One region of the Streptomyces canarius genome, then DNA from elsewhere that is predicted to be linked to it. Evidence: riboswitches for the same ligand, from Rfam matches in the RefSeq annotation. Region 1 holds a riboswitch; the other holds the start of a gene.
The links. A riboswitch is a leader RNA that binds a small molecule or an ion and turns the genes downstream of it on or off. The one in region 1 is predicted to bind glycine.
Positions count from the first base shown of each region.

Region 1 (3,401 bases):
GCGTACCTTGAACAGCCAGCCACCCTCGAAGGGGGCGGAGTTCACCAGCGACGGGTCGTTGACGACGTCCTCGTTGACCTCGGTGACCTCACCGGTGACCGGGGAGTACAGGTCGGACACCGACTTCGTCGACTCCAGCTCGCCGCAGGTCTCGCCCGCGGACACCGTGGAGCCGACCTCGGGGAGCTGGACGAAGACGACGTCACCGAGCGCGTTGGCCGCGTGCTCCGTGATGCCGACCGTCGCGACGCCGTCCTCGGCGGCCGACAGCCACTCGTGCTCCTTGCTGTAGCGCAGCTGCTGGGGGTTGCTCATGGCCTGAATTCTCCTGTACGCGCGAGAGTGCTGATGACGGGGTGACTACGGAAACCGCTGGTGAGCGGGGGAATGTGCGCAGCGTCACGCCGCGGCCACGGGACCGGGGCCCCAGGCGGGCGCGACCGCGGCCGGTGTCTACTTCTGGCGCTTGTAGAACGGCAGTGCCACGACCTGGTACGGCTCGTGGGTGCCCCGGATGTCCACGCCGACGCCCTCGGTGCCCGGCGCCGCGTGCGCCGCGTCGACGTAGGCCATGGCGATCGGCTTGCCCAGGGTGGGGGAGGGGGCGCCGGAGGTGACCTCGCCGATCACCTCGCCGCCGGCGACGACGGCGTACCCGGCGCGCGGCACCCGGCGGCCCTCGGCGACCAGGCCGACCAGGACCCGCGGCGGGTTCTCCTGGGCCCGGGCAGCGGCCTCGGTGAGCGCCTCGCGCCCGACGAAGTCGCCCTCCTTCTCGAACTTGACCACGCGGCCGAGCCCGGCGTCGAAGGGGGTGAGGGAGGTGGTCAGCTCGTGCCCGTACAGCGGCATGCCCGCCTCCAGGCGCAGGGTGTCCCGGCAGGACAGTCCGCACGGGACGAGCCCGACGCCCTCGCCGGCCTTGGTGAGCGCCTGCCACAGCTCGACGGCGTGCTCCGGCTTGACGAACAGCTCGAAGCCGTCCTCGCCGGTGTAACCCGTGCGGGCGATCAGCGCCGGGACGCCGGCGACCGTGCCGGGCAGGCCGGCGTAGTACTTCAGGCCGTCGAGGTCGGCGTCGGTGAGGGACTTCAGGATGCCGGGGGACTCCGGGCCCTGCACGGCGATCAGCGCGTAGGCGTCCCGGTCGTCCCGGACCTCGGCGTCGAAGCCCTCGGCGCGCTCGGTCAGGGCGTCCAGCACCACCTGGGCGTTGGAGGCGTTGGCCACGACCATGTACTCGGTCTCGGCGAGCCGGTAGACGATCAGGTCGTCCAGGATGCCGCCGTCGGCCCGGCAGATCATCGTGTAGCGGGCGCGGCCGACACCGACGGAGGCGATGTTGCCGACCAGGGCGTGGTTCAGGAACGCGGCGGCCTGCTCGCCGGTCACGGTGATCTCACCCATGTGAGAGAGGTCGAAGAGACCGGCCCGGGTCCGCACGGCGAGGTGCTCGTCGCGCTCGGAGCCGTAGCGCAGGGGCATGTCCCAGCCCGCGAAGTCGGTCATCGTCGCACCGAGCGCGCGATGTACGGCATCGAGCGCGGTGTGGCGGAGTTCAGTGCTGCTCATCGGACGGTCGTCTCCCAAGGCGAGCGGACAGGCGAGGAACGTTCCTCCCCATCTGTCATCGGAACCTGAGAGGTTCGCCACGACCGCCACAGGGACGACCAGGGCTTGCACCTTGGGTGGAGCCACTGACACAGCGGCCCGCTTTTCAGATGTGCCTCGCCCGCGCGGTAACGGGGCCTGAGAGATTCAAGGGAGGGACTTGCTCCTTCGGCGTCCCAGCCCGGGGCTGGGAACTCTCCCGCGCGGATTCAAGCGGCCGGTATGCAGTTGGCGGGCACATCATTGCACGCCGCTCCCCGCCCATCCAGAGCACGCTCCTTGTGACCGAGCTGTGGCAGAACGCACACGAACCTCCTACCGTTGCCCATTACCTTCTCTTTACATAGAGCGGGCATGGGGATGACCGAGCCCACTGGGGAGGACGATCACGGTGAACAGGACATCGGCCTACGCCACCGACGCCGGCATCGCGGTGCCGGGAGAGCCCTCCGCCCTGACCCGCGGGCGCCGCGCGGACCGGCCCGCCCCGGTCGTCCGCGACCTGCGCGACCGCGCGGGCCGCAGCCCGCACGCCCTGCTCTTCGGCCCCCGCGACCTGGTGGTGATCACCGGTCTGCCCGGCAGCGGCAAGTCCACCCTGATGCACCGCGCGGTCACCGGCCACCGCGTCGACTCCCAGGACACCCGGGACCGCTGGGACGCCCGCGTCCCCCGCTCCGTCCCGTACGCGCTCTACCGCCCCCTGGTCCGCCTCGCCCACTACGCCGCACTGCGCAGGGCCCTGCGCACCGGCGAGGGCGTCGTCGTGCACGACTGCGGCACCCAGCCCTGGGTGCGTGCCTGGCTGGCCCGCGAGGCCCGGCGCCGCGGCGCCACCCTGCACCTGCTCCTGCTCGACGTCAGCCTCGAGACCGCTCGGGCGGGCCAGCGCGAGCGCGGCCGGGGCGTCTCCCGCTACGCCTTCCGCCGCCACCGGCGTACGACCGCCCGGCTGCTGCGCGCGGTGGAGAAGGGGGCACTGCCCGCCGGCTGCGGCGCGGCGGTGCTGCTGGACCGGGACGCGGCGGACGTCCTCAGCCGGGTCGGCTTCGCTCGGTGAGGCACTGTCACAGCCACCCGCTAGCCTTCTTGCTCACAGCAGTGGTTCCCAGCAGGCGGTAGGCAGATGGACTTCCCGGCGGACATCCCAGCGGACTTCCCGGCACAGGCGCACCCCCACCCGCACGGCGGTTGGCCCGGCAACGAGCTGGAGGAGGTGCTGTCGGCCTCCCTCGGCATCGCCTCGGCGGGCGACCGGATCATCGAGGTCGTCGGCCGCAGCTTCCTGTGGATACCGCTGCCCAACGGCGGTGGCCCGCACAGCGGGCCGCTGGACCTGCCGACGACGGAGATCGACGGCCAGGTGTACGTCCCGGTGTTCAGCTCCGAGGAGCAGCTGCGCCAGGCGGCCGGTCCCCACATGTCGTACACCATCGCCCCCGCCGTGGAGTTCGCGCGCGGCCTGCCGCCGCAGGCGGGCATCGCGGTGAACCCGGGCGGTGTGGTCGGCATCCCGCTGCCGCCCGAGGCCGTGGCCGAGCTGTGCCGCGCCGGCCGCACCCCGCTCGACGGGCCCAACGCCGGCGGCCGGGTCCGCCTCTTCGAGCCCGACTGGCAGGACGATCCGGTCGACTTCCTCTCCGCGGCCTCCGCCGAGTTCGCTCAGACCGGCGTGGTCCTCACCGCCCGCCGCTGCCTGGCCGCCATCGAGACGGCCGACCCGGTGATGTTCGTGGGCGTGGAACTCTCCCAGTGGGAGGGCGACATCCGGACGCTGCCCCTGGACGCCC
Region 1 covers NZ_BMVN01000036.1:50,990-54,390, reverse strand. The annotation lists gene gcvH (glycine cleavage system protein GcvH) at 1-315, opposite strand, end outside; gene gcvT (glycine cleavage system aminomethyltransferase GcvT) at 454-1,572, opposite strand; glycine riboswitch at 1,615-1,727, opposite strand; glycine riboswitch at 1,728-1,823, opposite strand; gene IE294_RS34715 (AAA family ATPase) at 2,003-2,671, shown strand; gene IE294_RS34710 (enhanced serine sensitivity protein SseB) at 2,738-3,401, shown strand, end outside.

Region 2 (3,401 bases), on a different contig from region 1:
ATGGCCCTGGCCCGGGACGAGCGGCCCGTGGTGGCCGAGCGGGAGACCAAGTCGGTGTCGGTGGAGGACACGTACGACGTGGACATCCACGACCGGCTGCGGGTCGGTCTGGAGGTGCAGCGGCTGGCCGACCGGTGTGTGCGGCGGCTGCGCCAGGCCGGGCTGTCCGGGCGGACCATCGTGCTGAAGGTGCGGCGGTACGACTTCTCCACCCTGACCCGGTCCGAGACGCTCAGGGGGCCCACGGACGACCCCGTGGTCATCCGCGAGGCGGCGGCGCGCCTGCTGGACTCCGTGGACACGACGGGCGGGGTGCGGCTGCTCGGGGTGGGGGTGTCCGGGCTCGCCGACTACACGCAGGAGGACCTGTTCGCGCAGGCGATGCCCGTGCCGGCGGCGGAGGAGCCGGAGAAGGGTGCGGTGGAGGCGGTCGTGGAGCGGGCGGAGCCCGTCGAGCGGCAGTGGCGGGCCGGACAGGACGTGCGGCACACGGAGCACGGGCACGGGTGGGTGCAGGGGAGCGGGCTGGGGCGGGTGACCGTGCGGTTCGAGACGCCGCACTCCTCTCCGGGGCGGGTGCGGACGTTCTTCGCCGACGATCCCGCGCTGGAGTCCGCCGATCCGTTGCCGTTGGTCCCGGATTCCTCCCGCCCGGCCGAACGTCCCGGTCCGCCTGACCGTGGCCGTCGCACGGCTCCGCCCCGGCCCCCGGAGGACCTCGCGGCTCAGGCCTCCTCCGACCCCGCCAGCTTGCCGAAGTCGTGGTCCGGGACCTTGGGGGGTGAGGCCACATCGAGGCCGTAGTGGTGGTAGAGCTGGAGCTCCTGTTCGGGGGAGAGGTGGCGGCCCACGCCGAAGTCGGGGGCGTCCTTGATGAGGGAGCGGTCGAAGGGGACGTGCAGGATGCCCTCGACGAGTTCGCTGGGCTCCAGCGGCACGAAGGCGTCCCGGGAGAACAGGCCGGTGCGTATGGCCGCCCATTCGGGCACGCCGGTCGCGTCGTCCAGGTACACCTCGTCGATGGTGCCGATCTTGGTGCCGTTGCGGTCGAACGCCTTGCGGCCGATCAGGTTGCGCGGATCGATGTCGGTCTGCACGGTCCCTCTCCCTCCACGTGGTCGCAACTCATCCGTAAGCACTACAAAAGACCACATTCAACGAGGCGGCCACTCGAAGACCCCGGTGTTGACCTCGCTGGTAGGCTGACAGCGGCTGCTGACCCCGTGCGGGAGAGTCCTCCGACCACCGTCGGAGGCGCCGAAGGAGCAAATCCTCCCCGGAATCTCTCAGGCTCACGTACCGCACGGACGAGGTCACTCTGGAAAGCAGGGCGGATGTCGACGGCTTCCGCTCTCACCGACGGGGAAAGCCGGTGCCCACGGGCGTCCGGTGAAGCTCTCAGGTCGTGATGACAGAGGGGGAGGCCGTCGGGGTGCCCGCGCCGTGGTGCCCCTCGCAGGTCGCGTCAGACCAGGAGGCCTCCGCAATGACCGCCCATCGCATTCCGCTCTCCGAACTCGAAGCGGGCACCCCGTTCGAGCAGCGCCACATCGGGCCCGACCAGGAGGCGCGGGCCAAGATGCTCGCGCAGGTCGGGTACGGCTCGCTCGACGAGCTGACCGCCGCCGCGGTGCCGGATGTGATCAAGAACGCCGATGCCCTGGACCTGCCGGGCGCCCGCACCGAGGCCGAGGTGCTCGCCGAGCTGCGCTCGCTCGCCGACCGCAACCAGGTCCTCGGCTCCATGATCGGCCTGGGCTACTACGGCACCTTCACGCCTCCCGTCGTCCTGCGCAACGTCATGGAGAACCCGGCCTGGTACACGGCCTACACGCCGTACCAGCCGGAGATCTCCCAGGGCCGCCTGGAGGCCCTGCTGAACTTCCAGACGATGGTCGCCGAGCTGACCGGCCTGCCCACCTCCGGCGCCTCCCTGCTGGACGAGGGCACCGCCGCCGCCGAGGCCATGGCGCTGTCCCTGCGCATGGGCAAGAACAAGAGGGGCCTGTTCCTGGTCGACGCGGACGCGCTGCCGCAGACCATCGCCGTGATCGAGACCCGCGCCGAGCCGACCGGCGTCGAGGTCGTCGTCGCCGACCTCGGCGACGGCATCCCGGCGGACATCGCCGAGCGCGAGATCAGCGGCGTGCTGATCCAGTACCCGGGCGCCTCGGGTGCCGTACGGGACGTCAAGCCCGTCATCGACCAGGCGCACGAGCTGGGCGCCCTGGTCACGGTCGCCGCCGATCTGCTCGCGCTGACCCTGCTGACGTCGCCGGGCGAGCTCGGGGCGGACATCGCCGTCGGCACGACCCAGCGCTTCGGTGTGCCGATGGGCTTCGGCGGCCCGCACGCCGGCTACATGGCCGTACGCGAGAAGTTCGCGCGCAGCCTCCCCGGCCGGCTCGTCGGCGTCTCCGTCGACGTCGACGGCAACAAGGCCTACCGCCTGGCGCTCCAGACCCGTGAGCAGCACATCCGCCGCGAGAAGGCCACCAGCAACATCTGCACCGCCCAGGTGCTGCTCGCCGTGATGGCCGGCATGTACGCCGTCTACCACGGGCCGGAGGGCCTGCGGACCATCGCCCGGCGCACGCACCGGTACGCCACGATCCTCGCCGAGGGGCTGAAGGCCGGTGGCGTGGAGATCGTCCACGGCGCGTACTTCGACACGCTCACCGCGCGCGTGCCCGGCAAGGCCGCCGCGATCGTCGCCGCCGCCCGGGAGAACGGGGTCAACCTGCGTCTCGTCGACGCCGACCACGTCTCGGCGGCCTGCGACGAGACCACCGACCGGGCCCAGCTGGACGCCGTCTTCGCCGCCTTCGGTGTCGAGGGCGACATCGAGGCGCTGGACGAGAGCGCCGAGGACACCCTGCCCGAGGCGCTGCTGCGCACCGACGCCTACCTCACCCACCCGGTCTTCCACCAGCACCGCTCCGAGACCGCGATGCTGCGCTACCTGCGCAAGCTGGCCGACCGCGACTACGCGCTGGACCGCGGCATGATCCCGCTGGGCTCCTGCACCATGAAGCTCAACGCGACCACCGAGATGGAGCCGGTCACCTGGCCCGAGTTCGGGCAGCTGCACCCCTTCGCACCCGTCGAGCAGGCCCAGGGCTACCTCGCGCTCATCCACGAGCTGGAGGACCGCCTCGCCGAGGTCACCGGCTACGACAAGGTCTCCCTCCAGCCGAACGCCGGCTCCCAGGGCGAGCTGGCCGGTCTGCTCGCCGTACGTGGCTACCACCGCGCCAACGGCGACGAGCAGCGCACCGTGTGCCTCATCCCGTCCTCCGCCCACGGCACCAACGCGGCCAGCGCCGTTATGGCCGGCATGAAGGTCGTCGTCGTCAAGACCGCCGAGGACGGCGAGATCGACGTCGAGGACCTGCGCGCCA
Region 2 covers NZ_BMVN01000080.1:9,702-13,102, forward strand. The annotation lists gene IE294_RS43245 (DNA polymerase IV) at 1-804, shown strand, start outside; gene IE294_RS43250 (PRC-barrel domain-containing protein) at 726-1,097, opposite strand; glycine riboswitch at 1,217-1,312, shown strand; gene gcvP (aminomethyl-transferring glycine dehydrogenase) at 1,487-3,401, shown strand, end outside.
Region 2: it holds a riboswitch for glycine, as region 1 does, so the genes downstream of both, gcvP (aminomethyl-transferring glycine dehydrogenase) here and gcvT (glycine cleavage system aminomethyltransferase GcvT) in region 1, are expected to answer to the same signal.